2 regions of the Herbiconiux sp. 320_LB genome follow, and region 2 is predicted to be linked to the other one. Evidence: predicted binding sites of a transcription regulator. Region 2 holds the regulator's gene; the other holds the start of a gene.

Region 1 (7,121 bases), on a different contig from region 2:
CTGCCAGAGCGTCGTTCTGCTCGAGCGACGTTCTGCTAGAGCGACTACGCGGCCTGTGCGAACTCGAACGCGTCGGTCGCGGCCGGCGACGCCGTCAGCCGACCGTCGGCCGCGTCGAGCACGACGGCTCCGCCGTCGACCAGCGCGCCCGAGACCAGCAGGTCGGCGATCGCGTCGTCGACGTTGCGCTGGATCACGCGGCGGAGCGGGCGAGCACCGTACTCGGGCTCGTAGCCGTTCCCGGCCATCCAGTCGATCGCCGCATCCGTCACCGTCAGCTCGATCTCGTGGGCGGCCAGCCGGGCGCGGGTGGCTCCCAGCAGCAGCGACACGATCTCGCGCAGCTGCTCCTTCTCGAGCTTGCGGAACAGCACGATCTCGTCGATCCGGTTGAGGAACTCCGGCCGCATTGCCTCGCGGAGCTTGCCCATCACGCGGTCGCGCAGAGCCTTGTCCGAGCCGAAGCCGTTGCCGTCCGACCCGTCGGCCGCCCGGGCCACGAAGCCCATCGCACCCGACCGCGAGGCCAGGAACTCCGAACCGAGGTTCGAGGTCATGATGATCACCGTGTTGCGGAAGTCGACCGTGCGGCCCTGGCCGTCGGTCAGGCGACCGTCGTCCAGCACCTGCAGCAGCAGGTTGAACACGTCCGGGTGCGCCTTCTCGATCTCGTCGAACAGCACCACCGAGTAGGGGTTGCGACGCACGCGCTCGGTCAGCTGGCCGGCCTCGTCGTAACCGACGTATCCGGGAGGGGCGCCGACCAGGCGGGAGACCGTGTGGCGCTCGCCGAACTCCGACATGTCGAAGCGCAGCATGCTCCCGGAGGAGCCGAACAGCGACTCCGCCAGCGACTTGGCCAGCTCGGTCTTGCCCACGCCCGTCGGGCCGAGGAAGAGGAACGAGCCGATCGGCCGGTTCGCGTCGCCCATGCCCGTGCGGTTGCGGCGCACGGCCTTGGCGACCACGGTGACCGCGTCGTCCTGTCCGATCACGCGCTCGTGCAGCTCGCCCTCCAGGGCGGCCAGGCGCTCGCGGTCGACCTCGCCGATGCGAGAGACCGGGATGCCGGTCGAACGCGAGATCACGGCTGCGATCTCGGCCTCGTCGACCACGGCATCCAGATCGATGCCGCCCGTGGCGCGCTCGGCGGCAACCCGGCGGTTCACCGAGGTGGCCTCGGCGAGCTGCTGCTGGATCTCCTCGATCTCGTCACGGATGCGCGACGCCTCCTCGTAGTGCTCGGCCGAGACGGCGGCGTTCTTCGCGCCCTCGAGGGCGGCGAGATCGGCCTGCAGCGACGAGATGTCGACCACTGCGGGGATCTTGCCGAGCGAGAGGCGCAGGCGTGCACCGGCCTGGTCGATCAGGTCGATCGCCTTGTCGGGCAGGAAGCGGTCGCTGACGTAGCGCGCCGAGAGCTCGACGGCCGCCGTGATGGCGGCGTCGGTGTAGCTCACGCCGTGGTGCTCCTCGTAGGCGGGGCGGAGGCCCTGCAGGATGAGCACCGCGTCGTCGATCGAGGGCTCGCCCACGGTCACCGGCGAGAAGCGGCGCTCCAGCGCCGGGTCCTTCTCGATGCCGCGGTACTCCTTGACGGTCGTGGCGCCCAGCAGGTGCAGGTCGCCGCGGGCCAGGCGGGGCTTCAGGATGTTGCCGGCATCCATCCCGCCCTCGCCGGAGCCGCCGGCCCCGACCACGGTGTGGATCTCGTCGATGAACACGATCAGCTCGTCCTTGTGGGCCGAGATCTCGTCCATCAGCGTGGTGAGACGCTCCTCGAAGTCGCCGCGGAACTTGGTCCCGGCCAGCATCGCGGGCAGGTCGAGGGCCACGACGCGCTTGTCGCGCAGCTGCTCGGGCACACCGCCGTCGACGATCGCCTGGGCGATGCCGTCGACGATCGCGGTCTTGCCGACGCCGGCCTCGCCGACCAGCACCGGGTTGTTCTTGGTGCGGCGGGAGAGGATCTCGATGGTCTGCTCGATCTCGTCGAGCCGGCCGATCACCGGGTCGAGCTCGCCCTGGCGGGCGCGCTCGGTGAGGTCGGTGCCGAAGCGGTCGAGCGTGGGGGTGTCGGACTCGGCGCCGTCGCCCTGGCCGGGCTGACCGGCTTGGCCCGCCTGCGCGCCGTAGCCGTTCGACGGGTCGCCGGCACTGCCGTCGGGGCCCGCGCCGAGGTTCTGGCGCATGCCCTCCTGCAGGGCGTCGGGGGTGACGCCCGCCTGGGCCAGCACCTGGCCGGCGGGGGAGTCCTGGTTGATCACGAGCGCGAAGAACAGGTGCTCGGGGTCGATGTAGGTCGAACCGGATGCGCGGGCCACCTGGTAGGCGTGGAACAGCGCGCGCTGGGCCGACTGGGTGAGAGCGGGCTGCTCGACCTGGTCGTGGCTCTCGGCGGGAAGCCGGAGCTCGGCGGCGCGGGCGATCGCCCGCGGGTCGGCGCCGACACGGCGGATGGCGTCGGCGGCGGGATCCTGGGGCGCGATGGTGCGCAGGATGTGCAGGGCGTCGAGCTCACGGTGGCCGTGCTCGATCGCGTAGCGGCCGGCCTGAGCGAGGAGCTCCTGGGTGCGGCGGCTGATCAGCTTGCTGAGGTCGATGGAGCGCCCGGCTCGTGCCGCACGCTGCTCGCCCTCGAGGTACCGGGCGAGGAACTCGTCGAACGAGTTGCTGCCGGCGTCGTTGTTGACTCCCTCGGGAGTGACGTTCTCGGGCACGAAACCTCCTGGTTTGAAAAACTTGAGTGCCTTACGCTCAAGTTCAACGCCAGGGCCCCGAACTTATTCCCGCCGCTCGGAGATCGCCGCCCCTGAGGCGACGGGTGTCGTGGAACCGATCGGGGGTACCGGACACTAGGGGGTATGGGGACTGATCCACACAACGACGAGACCGACTGGCCGTCGGCTCGAGCGGGGGATTCCGACGCGTTCGCGCGCGTCTGGGACCGGCATCGCGACGACGTGTTCGCGCAGGTGCTGACCGCGGTGACGGATGCGCGCGAGGCCGAGGACGTGACCGCGATGGTCTTCCTCGAGGCCTGGCACCGACGGTCGAGCGTGAAGCTCGTCGACGGGTCGCTCGGCGGCTGGCTCGGCGGATCGGTGCGGGGGGTCGTGCGGCAGCGCGGGAAGCTCGCCGCGCGCTACGCGCCGTTGCTCGCCCGCATCACCGAGCCCCACGATTCTTCTCCGCACATCGAACCCGACCCGAAGCGGGACCTCGATTCCGTCGCACCGCCGGCCCCCGGCCCCGGCATCGCCGACACACCCGATCTCAACGCCGGAGGTGCCCGATGAACGACCAGCCCCGATTCGACGAGTCGCGAAGTGCGGCCATCCGCAGCATGCTCGTGTCCACCGTCGCCGACGCGCCGCGGCGCGACCACAAGCGGCACCTCCGCATCGCGGTCATCTCGGTGATCGCCGCGCTCGCCGCCGGCATCGGCTCGGCCGGTGTCGCCGTGGCCCTCACCGGCACCGACCTGTTCGGGGCCCCGGCCCCGGCGCCCGTCGTCACCGAGACGGCGGTCGCGGCCCCCTCGCCGGTCGCGACGCCGAAGCCCACCGCGCCGGCGCCGACGGCCAGCCCCCACCCCCTCGTCGTCACCGGCGACCCCATCGCCCCCCACGACGTGCTCACCCAGCCCGCGAGCACCCCGCAGTGGTCGCTGACGCTCCCGGGCATCGGTGACATGTGCGAGTACCCGAGCGTGGTCAACGTCTCCGACGGCTACGCGCTCGTGCAGACCGGGCCTACCAGGCCACCGGAGGACTCCGCCTACGACTGCGACCTCGACGAGAGCCGCTACTCGCTGACCTTGATCGACACCAGTACCGGCACCGCGATCTGGAGCCGGGACTGGACCTGGGCGTTCGATTACAACGCTCAGACCACCGCGACCCTGCTCGGTACCTCGGGTCGGGTGATGGTGCGGGATCTCTATACGAACAACGGCCCGACGGCGGGGCCCAGCGAGGTGCTCGATCTTGCAACGGGAACCACGCTCGGCACCATCTCGACGCCGGCCGGCATGGAAATCGATCGGCTCGACCCGGTGCCCGGCGTCTCCGGTGACGTCTCGTTCGTCGCGCGGCAGCTCGACCCGGCGGGCGAGCCCACGACGAACTGGGTCGTCATGCGGTCCGACCCGCGCGATCTCAGCAGCCCCCTCTGGTCGGTGCCGCTTCAGGGTGAGCGTGTGACGGCCGCGGCGATCGAGAACGACAGCTCGATCCTCCAGGTGAATCGGACCATCGACAGTCGCCACAGTGCGCTCGACGTCTTCGATGTGGACACCGGGGCGGTGATGGTCTCCGATGCCACCGGCCGACGCTACTTCTACTACGAGGGATTCACGCTGCGGGGCTCCGACATGCTCGACGGCGACGTCTTCCGGTCCGTCGCGGGGATCGACGACGCCGGCAATGAGATCTGGAATCGCACTCTGGACTCCGGCTACCGCATCGCGCCCGTGAACCGCGTCGGCGCCGACCCGAATTCGAGCTTCCCACTCGTCTCCGACGTGCTCTTGGTCGGACCCGGGACACAACTCGAACTCATCGACGGTCGGACGGGAGCGACCAGGTGGAAGGCCGATGGTTCCGCGTGCGCGACCACCAGCACGACGTCGGGCACTTTCGTGTCGACCTCGTCGTTCTTCGCGACGTCCGACGGGCTGGTCGTCTCGTACGACGACGACTCCGGACGGTGCGGTTTCGACCAGGCCACGGGCTCGTCGGTCGATGTCAGCACGCGCGTCAGTCCGTGGAAGGGTGCGCGCGGTCTGCAGCTCTCCTACCAGCTCACCGGCGGCATGGGCACCGGCGGGCTGTGGAGCTACAAGGGCCAGAAGCCCGTCGACGTCGACTCGGCGCCGAAGGGCACCGGCACCGCTGTCGACGCGGCGACCGGGGCGCCCCTCTGGAGCATCCCGATCGCCTACGACGAGCGCTGGGAGTTCGCGGGCGGCTACCTCATCGGCTTCTCGAACGGGAAGGTGTTCGGGATCGCCTGAACGCCGCCGCTCAGGCTCAGTACTTGTAGGACTGACCGCCGTCGATCGGCACGACCGCCGCGTTGACGTAGCTCGCGTCGTCGCTGAGCAGGAACGCCACGACCGCCGCGATCTCCGGCGCCTCGCCGTACCGCTTGGTGGGGTTGGCCTGGATGAACTGCTCCGCGGCGGCACGCGGGTTCTCGGCGTCGAGCTGCTTCATCGAGTTCTCGACCATCGGGGTCCAGATGGCGCCGGGGGCGATCGCGTTGACGCGGATGCCGAACTGGCCGTACTCCACGGCCGAGTTGCGGGTGAGGCCGACGACGCCGTGCTTGGCGGCCGCGTAGCCCGACTGGTTGCCGATGCCGCGGATGCCGCCCACGCTGGCGGTGTTCACGACCATGCCCGAGCCCTGCTCGTGCATGACCTTCAGCACCTTCTCCAGGCCGAGGAACACGCCGCGGAGGTTGATCGCGACGACCTTGTCGAACTCGGCGGCGGTGAAGTCCTCGGTGAGGTTCTGGCGGCCCTCGATGCCGGCGTTGTTGAAGAAGCCGTCGATGCGGCCGAAACGGGAGACGGTCTCGGCGACGTAGCGGTCGACATCCTCCTCCTTCGAGACGTCGGCGACGAGGGTGAGGATCTCGGCGTCGGGCGTGACGGCGGTCACGGCCTCGACGGTGGCGGTGAGGCCGGCCTCGGAGACGTCGACTAGGGAGAGCTTCGCGCCCTCGGAGGCGAGACGCACGGCGGTGGCGCGGCCGAGGCCGGACCCTCCGCCGGTGATGAGGACGACGCGGTCGGTGAAGCGCTTCACTGGGGGGCCTTTCGAGCGGGCCCGTCTGGATGGCGGGCGATCACCTCCGAGCATACGCCTGTAGTTAAAGGTATTTCCCGCGACGACTCACCCGACCGCCTGAGCCCCGATCACCGCGAGCAACCGCAGCTTCTCGTGGCTCTCGCTGCCCGGCACCGCCGTGTACACGAGCAGCGAGTGCGAGCTCTCCGGGTCGATCAGCCGCTGACAGGTCAGTTCGAGCTCGCCGACCTCCGGGTGCCTGAGGTGCTTCACCTCGCCGGGCCTGAGTCCCACCTCGAGCAGGCCCCACACCTCGCAGAACTCCTCGCTCCGCGCCTGCAGCTGCTCGGCGAGCTCGGCGGCCCGCGAACCCGGGCCGCGCACCGCGGCGATCTCCCGGAGCCCCGAGGCGAACAGCCGCGAGAGGTACCGGTGATCGGAGGGCGCGTAGCGCTCGCGCACGGCCGGGTCGGTGAACCAGCGGTAGCCGAGGCTCCGCTCGGGCCCGGTGTACGCGGTCAGATCGCCGGTGAGCGCGACGCCGAGCCGGGTCTGCCGCAGCGTCTCGCCGAGCTCGGTCACGATCTCGGCGGGGGTGTCCTCCAGCCGGTCGAGGATGCGCAGCAGACCGGGGGAGACGTGCGTCCCGAGAGCGCCCCGCGCCGGTGGCTGGTGCCCGGCGAGGTGGAAGAGGTGGTCGCGCTCGTCGAGCGAGAGGTGCAGCCCCTGCGCGATCGACGCGATCATCTGCTCCGAGGGCTGCGGGCCGCGCTCCCGCTCGAGCCGGGAATAGTAGTCGGCCGACATGTGACACAGCGCCGCGACCTCCTCGCGACGGAGCCCGGACGTGCGCCGGCGCGCCCCGCGGGGCAGCCCGACGTCCTCCGGCTGCAGCGATTCGCGCCGGCGGCGGAGGAACTCGGCGAGACCGGTCCGGTCGATGTCCATGTCGTGCTCCTTCTGCTCGTCCCTTTCTAGCGCGTGCGGCCGCCCGCATCCACGGATCGCCGATCCGAGGATGAACAGGCCCTGACTCCCCGCGGCGTGCGGCGGCAGAGTGGGCGTGACGACAAGGAGTCCCCATGCCACGGTCCATCGACCTCCCCCTTCCCGATCTCGGCGCCACCCGCGCCCTGGTGACCGGCGCCAGCGACGGCATCGGCCTCGGCATCGCCACCCGCCTCGCGGCCGCCGGCGCCGAGCTGCTGCTGCCGGTGCGCAACCAGGCCAAGGGCGAGGCGGCGCTCGCCGCCATCCGGCGCCAGACACCGGATGCGCGGGTGCGGCTGCTGACGCTCGACCTGTCCTCGCTCGCATCGGTCG
Region 2 (7,121 bases):
TGCCGCGGGCTGAGCCGTGGCTTGCAGACCCGAGACCATCAGTGCAAGAGCAACCGCAGAAGCGACGAGTGGCGCCCGAGATGCACGGAGCACACTGGACGAGAAGAGCGGGATCCGAAGCGTCATCCCCTCAGGATGCGCTCAGACCCCGCCCTGGCGAGATGAGTACTTGCTACTCAGCAGAGGCAGCCGCAGCAGCCACCACCGTCAGCCCGCCCCCGTCCTCAGCCACGTCCACCAGCACCGTGTCCCCGTCCCGAACCGCCCCCGACAGCAACGACGTCGCGAGCCGGTCGTCGATCTCGTGCTGCATCAGCCGCCGCAGCGGCCGCGCACCGTAGATCGGGTCGTAACCGCGCTCGGCGAGCCACGCGCGCGCCGACGGCGTGACCGCCAGCGACAGCCGCCGCGACGCCAGCCGCCGGTCGAGTCGGTCGACGTAGAGCGAGACGATCTGGGCCAGATCGTCGGCTGAGAGAGCCGAGAACACCACGATGTCGTCGAGCCGGTTCACGAACTCGGGCTTGAACGCCTTGCGCACGGCGTCCTCCACCAGGGCCACGGCCGCCGAGTGCGACAGCGCCGGGTCGACCAGGTACTGCGACCCGAGGTTCGAGGTGAGGATGAGGATCGTGTTGCGGAAGTCGACCGTGCGCCCCTGACCATCCGTCAGCCGCCCGTCGTCGAGCACCTGCAGCAGCACGTCGAAGACCTCCGGATGCGCCTTCTCGACCTCGTCGAGCAGCACGACCGAGTAGGGCCGACGGCGCACCGCCTCGGTCAGCTGGCCGCCCTGCTCGTAGCCGATGTACCCGGGAGGGGCCCCGAGCAGTCGCGCCACGGAGTGCTTCTCGCCGTACTCCGACATGTCGATGCGCACGAGCGCCTTCTCGTCGTCGAACAGGAACTCGGCGAGCGCCTTGGCCAGCTCGGTCTTGCCCACGCCCGTCGGCCCGAGGAACAGGAACGACCCCGTGGGCCGGTTCTCGTCGGCGATGCCGGCCCGCGACCGGCGCACCGCGTCGGCGACCGAGCGCACCGCATCCTTCTGCCCGATCAGCCGTCGGCCGAGCTCGGCCTCGAGGTTGAGCAGCTTCTCGGTCTCGCCCTGGGTGAGACGGTCGACCGGGATGCCCGTCCAGGCCGCAATCACGGACGCGATGTCGTCGCTGGTGACCCGGTCGTTCACCATCCGCTCGATGACCTCGCCGGATTCGGTGTCGGCCGTCTCCGCGGCCTCCGCGGCCGAGAGCGAGCGCTCCAGCACCGGGATCTCGCCGTACAGCAGTCGAGAGGCCAGCTCGAGGTCGCCCTCGCGCTGCGCCCGCTCGGCACGCATGCGCGCCTTGTCGAGCTTCTCCTTCAGCTCACCGACGGCGTTCAGGGCCGCGCGCTCGCGATCCCAGCGCGCCTGCAGGTCGGCGAGGGTGGCCGTGCGCTGGGCGAGCGTCTCGCGCAGGGCGGCGAGCCGCTCGCGCGACGCCTCGTCCTTCTCCTTCTTCAGCGCCAGTTCCTCCAGCCGCAGCCGGTCGACGCTGCGGCGCAGCTCGTCGATCTCGACCGGGGCCGAGTCGATCTCCATGCGCAGCCGCGAGGCGGCCTCGTCGATCAGGTCGATCGCCTTGTCCGGCAGCTGGCGACCCGGGATGTAGCGGCTCGACAGCGCAGCGGCGGCCACGAGGGCCGAGTCGGCGATGGCGACCTTGTGGTGCGCCTCGTAGCGCTCCTTGAGCCCGCGGAGGATGGCCACCGTGTCTTCGACGGACGGCTCGCCCACGAACACCTGCTGGAAGCGCCGCTCCATCGCCGCATCCCGCTCGATGTACTCGCGGTACTCGTCGAGCGTGGTGGCCCCGATCAGCCGTAGCTCACCGCGCGCGAGCATCGGCTTCAGCATGTTGGACGCGGCGACGGAACCCTCTCCGCCGCCCGCCCCCATCAGCGTGTGCAGCTCGTCGATGAAGGTGATGATCTGTCCGTCGGCCTCGTTGATCTCTGCGAGCACCGCCTTGAGGCGCTCCTCGAACTCGCCGCGGTACTTCGCCCCGGCGACGAGGGCCGCCAGGTCGAGCGAGACGAGCTGCTTGCCCTTCAGCGAATCGGCCACGTCGCCGGCGACGATGCGCTGGGCGAGACCCTCGACGACGGCGGTCTTCCCGACGCCGGGCTCGCCGATCAGCACGGGGTTGTTCTTGGTGCGGCGCGTGAGCACCTGGCTGACGCGCCTGATCTCGGCGTCACGGCCGATGACCGGGTCGAGCTTGCCGCTCGCCGCGATCTCGGTCAGGTTGACGCCGTACTGCTCGAGCGCGCTCTTCTGCTCGTCGCCGCTCGGGTTTCCCTGGTTGGTTGGCATGGGTGGCTTCGTACCCTTCGTGAAAACAATTTGTGAGAAAGCGTGAAATTCGCGGTCCGCCGCATCGGCCCCTCGAGGGGTCCGATGACAAACTTGAGTTGACCTGACTCAAGTTTACCAGAGGTGACGATTTGGTACCACTGGCAACCTATCCAGGCCGATGCCCAACTGATCATGGTAAGAGTGGGGTGTGCCTGTCTTTCCTCCGCGCATCCGTTTGCTGCTCGGGATCGCCGGCTCCCTCCTCATCGTCGTGGGCTCCCTCGGCGTCGGCTGGCTGGGCCCGGGCTCGATCCTGAGGGACTGGCTGTTCTTCTCGCTGCTCCGGAACTCCCGCTTCGCCGCCTCCGTGTGCGCGATCCTCGTCGTCGTCGGCGCCCTGTTGCTCCTGCTCGCGTGGATCTCGCTCGGCCTCTCGATCCTCGCCACCGCGCGCTCCGCCCGTCGTGATCCGGATGCTGCGGCCCGCCGGTCGAGCACCCTGCTCTCGCAGGTGGTCACCTCCGCACTGGCCTGGGGCCTCCCCCTCATCCTGACCCTCCCGATGTTCAGCCGCGACATGTTCGCCTACGTCGGCCAGGGCCGCCTGATGGTCGCCGGTCTCAACCCGTACTCGACCGGAATGGCCGACATCCCCGGCTGGTACGAGATCGGCGTCGACCCGACCTGGGCCGACTCGCAGACCCCCTACGGCCCCGTCTTCGTCTGGCTCGAGAAGGTCGCCATGATGGCGACGCACGCGATGCCCACCGAGGTCACCATCTTCCTGTTCCGCCTGCTGGCGGTCGCCGGGCTTGCGATGCTCGCCTACTACGCCTGGCGGATCGCCAAGCACCGCGGCCTGAACGAGGCCGGTGTGCTCTGGATCGTCGCGGCCAGCCCCCTCGTGCTGATGAACTTCGTGATCGCCGGTCACAACGACTCGCTGATGCTCGGCTTCATCGTCGGCGGCGTCTACTACGCCCTGAAGGATCGCCCGATCCTCGGCACCCTCTTCGTCACCATCGCGATCGGCGTGAAGCCCATCGCCCTGGTCGCCCTGCCGATCATCGGTCTGATCTGGGCCGGCCAGGCCGCGGGCTGGGGTGCGGTCATCCGCCGCTGGCTCGCCGTCACCGGCATCTCGGTCGGCACACTGGCCCTGATGGGCTGGGGCATCGGCGTCGGCTTCGGCTGGATCGGCGCGCTCTCGACGCCGACCGCCATCTCGTCCTGGTACGCCCCCGCGAACATCCTCGGCATCAGCATCGGCGGGTTGTTCAACCTCGTGGGCCTGGACGGCGGTCTCACGCAGACCGTGGTGAAGCTCGCGCTGCTCGGTGTGGGCGCCACCTTCACGACCTACCTGATGATCAAGCGCCGTCAGGCCGATCCGCTGTGGCTCCTGGTCGGGGCCTTCGCGGGCATCGTGCTGCTCTCGCCGGTCATCCACCCCTGGTACGGGCTGTGGATGATCACCTTCATCGCGATCGCGGGCGTGAAGCGCCGCTGGCAGATCCGCACGGTCGTCTACGCCACCGTGTTCTTCATGCTGATCGGGCTGGCCGAGCCGCTCGACCTCATCCCGCGCATCCAGATCGACACCATGATCCCGGTCAGCGTGATCGGTCTCGCGATCATCGGGGCGACCTCGATCCTGATCGCCGCCGAGTACGCCTCGCGTCGCCGCTTCACGGCCAGCGGCCTGGTGCTCGCCGCGCCGCTCAGCCGCGTCGAGCCCTCCTGACCCGAGCCCTCGGCCACAGGCCGACGACAGACCCGAGGCCTCGGCGCGGGCCGACGCCTGACTCGAGCCCTCAGCGCTTCGTCGACACCATCACGGTGAACTTGGCGTTGCGATCGACCTGACGCGTCGGCCCCACGGCCCGCTGCAGCGCGGCCCGGTACGACAGGTGCGAGTTGAACACCGTCCAGAGCTCGCCCCCCGGCGCGAGCACCCGGCCGGCCGCCTCGAAGAGCTTGAGGGCGATCCCTGCGTGCATCGTCGACCCCATGTGGAACGGCGGGTTGAGCACGATCAGGTCGGCGGAGTCGTCGTCGAACCCGGAGAGCGCGTCGTCGCGGACGACCTCGACCCCCGTGATGCCGTTGGCCGCGAGCGTCTCGCGGGTCGACGCCACGGCGGCTGCGGACTGATCGGTCGCGACCACTCGCAGCTCGGGACGCGAGCGGGCGAGCGCCGCCGCGAGCACACCCGTGCCGCTGCCGAGGTCGATCGCGAGATCGGACCCGCCCCGTGCATCCGGCTTCATCGCGTCGAGGTGGGGCAGCAGGAATCGGGTGCCGATGTCGATCTTGGTGCCTGCGAAGGCGCCGCCCGTCGCCGTGACCCACAGGTCGAGGTCGTCGTGGAACTCGCGGTGGTGGAGCGCCTCGCCCACCCCCTCGCGTCGCTCGCGCGCGATCAGCACCCGTGACTTCTGCCGGGCCAGGGTCGCCGTGACGCTGCCGAAGGCGCTCTCGAGCACCTCGTTCATCGCGGTCGACATGTGCTTGATCCGCCCGCCGGCGTAGACCTCGACGGCGGGGTCGGCCCAGGCCGCGATCGCCCGGGCGATGTCGTCGAGCTCGCCGAGACCGCGCGGCAGGCGCAGCAGCACCACGGTCGCGCCCTCGAGCAGCTCGCGGCCGAGCGGCAGGGAGCGGAAGCGGTGGCTGAGGTCGAGCTCCGAGACACGGCGCGCGTTCTGCGCCAGCGCGAGCTCCCCCGAGAGCGAGTCCTGATGCACCCGGATGCCCTCGAGCCCGAGCACCCCGGCGGCTCCGAGGGTCAACGCCCCATAGGCATCGCCGATCACGACGACCGTGCCGGGCCGATCGACGGTGGCCTCGAGGGCCGCGGACGCCTCGTCGAGCAGCAGGCGGTCGGCGGCGTCGACGGCGAAGAGGTTCTCGGCCTCGACGTCGGGGTGACGCCGGAGGGCGTCGAAGGAGAACTCGGTCACCCCTCAACCGTACGCGCTCGGCTAGACGCGGATCTCCGGGGCCGTCGGTGCGGTGGGCGATGAGCGCCGGGGCCGATCCGCGAAGGCCGCGGTGAAGATGATCCCCGAGGAGATCGCCACGGGCAGCGTCAGCACCGCCACGGCGATCGCCGAGATCGTGGCCAGTGGCCCGACGTAGTCGCCCGTCCAGAGGAAGGCGACCGTCAGCACCCCGATCACGCCGGCCACGACGCCGATGACGAGCGAGGAGACCGCGGAGACCAGCACGGTCGCCGCGAGGCAGAGCCACGCCACGAGCTGCGGCCGTGGTGCACCCCGACGGCGCAGCACGGCGAACGCCCCCGCCCAGCCGGCCGCCAGCAGCAGGGCGCCGACCACGGCGACCATCATCACGCCCAGGTCGCCCCAGGTGTAGCCGAGCACGACGTACCACCCGAGCAGCGGAGCGCCGAGCACGACGGCTGCACCGACGCAGAGGCCGGCGAGAGCGCCGCCGCCGCCCGGTTTCTGAGAATTCGTCACCGCCCCAGGATCGCCCCCGGTGCGGATGGTGTCAAGAACGACGGATCGGCGGCCTCAGTCGTCGCGCCGCGGCTGCCAGATCACGAGCTCGGTGCGCCTTTGGGTGCGTGTGCCGTGCTTGAGCGAGATGACCTCACCCTCGACCCCGGCCGCGAAGACCCGGCGGCCCGGCCGGTTCAGCACCTCTTCGGCGAGCGCCGTCTCGAGCTCGCGCACGCGGGCCGAGAGTTCGGAGACCTGATCCTCCAGCTGCAGGATGCGCGCGATGCCCTCGAGGGAGACCCCCTCGGACGACAGCCGCGAGATCTCGCGCAGCTGCACGACGTCGCGCATCGAGTAGCGGCGCGACTTGCCCGCCGTGCGGGTCGGGCTCACCAGCCCCAGCCGGTCGTACTGCCGCAGGGTCTGAGGATGCATGCCGGCCAGCTCGGCGGCGACGGCGATCGCGAACAACGGAGACCGTTCATCCAGCTCGGCCATCGTCATCCTCTCCTTCGGCGTGTCAGGTCGTTCGACGGGAACGACGGAACCCCCGCCCGGTGGGGGCGGGGGGATCCGTCACTCGCGCGCCTTGGCGAGCAGTTCTGCCCGGGGGTTGTCGCCGGGCTCGACGGAGTGGAACGCCTCGAGGGCCTCGCGCTGCTCGGCGGTCAGGTGCGAGGGCACCGCCACCTGTACGACGGCGAGCAGGTCGCCCTTGCCCTTGGAGGACTCGACACCCCGGCCCTTGACCCGCAGCACGCGCCCCGAGGGGGTGCCTGCCGCGACCTTGAGCTTCACCGGGGAGCCGCCCAGGGTGGGCACCTCGATGGTGGCACCCAGGGTGGCCTCGACGAAGGTGACCGGCACGTTCACGCGGAGGTTGAGCCCGTCGCGCTCGAAGACCGGATGCTTGCGCACCGAGACGGTGAGCACGATGTCGCCCGCCTCGCCGCCGTCGGGCGAGGGCTCGCCCTTGCCGCGCAGCTTGATCTTCTGCTGGTCGGCCACACCGGCCGGGATCTTCACCGTGATCGGCTTGCCGTCGGCCGTCTGCAGCTTGATGGTGTCGCCCTTGACCGCGGTGATGAAGTCGATCGTGGTGCGCGCCGTGACGTCGCGGCCCCGGGTCGGCCCGTAGGCCCCGCCGAAGCCCGCGCGCCCGCCGCCTCGACCGAACATCCCGCCGAGGATGTCGTCGAAGCCGCCGGGCGCCTGCTGGTAGCTGTAGCTCTGCCCGCGGGCACCGCCGCCGCCCCCGCCGAACATGCCGCCGAAGACGTCTTCGAAGCCGCCGCCCTGGCCGCCGCCGCCCGCCG

Evidence for each region. Region 2 encodes HspR, which represses chaperone genes until heat shock. Its sites were predicted from a motif close to AAGTTGAGTCNNNNNGACTCAACTT; they were not measured.
Region 1: a site for HspR is predicted at 2,740-2,764, ahead of AC59HU_RS03705 (ATP-dependent Clp protease ATP-binding subunit). Genes of this name have one in related genera too.

Annotation. Positions count from the first base shown of each region.
Region 1 is NZ_JCAWAD010000001.1:805,194-812,314, reverse strand. It holds gene AC59HU_RS03705 (ATP-dependent Clp protease ATP-binding subunit) at 45-2,720, opposite strand; gene AC59HU_RS03700 (RNA polymerase sigma factor) at 2,865-3,299, shown strand; gene AC59HU_RS03695 (outer membrane protein assembly factor BamB family protein) at 3,296-5,017, shown strand; gene AC59HU_RS03690 (glucose 1-dehydrogenase) at 5,034-5,816, opposite strand; gene AC59HU_RS03685 (helix-turn-helix transcriptional regulator) at 5,904-6,746, opposite strand; gene AC59HU_RS03680 (SDR family oxidoreductase) at 6,881-7,121, shown strand, end outside.
Region 2 is NZ_JCAWAD010000002.1:834,320-841,440, forward strand. It holds gene AC59HU_RS07890 (ATP-dependent Clp protease ATP-binding subunit) at 173-2,356, opposite strand; gene mptB (polyprenol phosphomannose-dependent alpha 1,6 mannosyltransferase MptB) at 2,547-4,082, shown strand; gene AC59HU_RS07900 (class I SAM-dependent methyltransferase) at 4,153-5,301, opposite strand; gene AC59HU_RS07905 (hypothetical protein) at 5,323-5,823, opposite strand; gene AC59HU_RS07910 (heat shock protein transcriptional repressor HspR) at 5,878-6,309, opposite strand; gene AC59HU_RS07915 (DnaJ C-terminal domain-containing protein) at 6,382-7,121, opposite strand, start outside.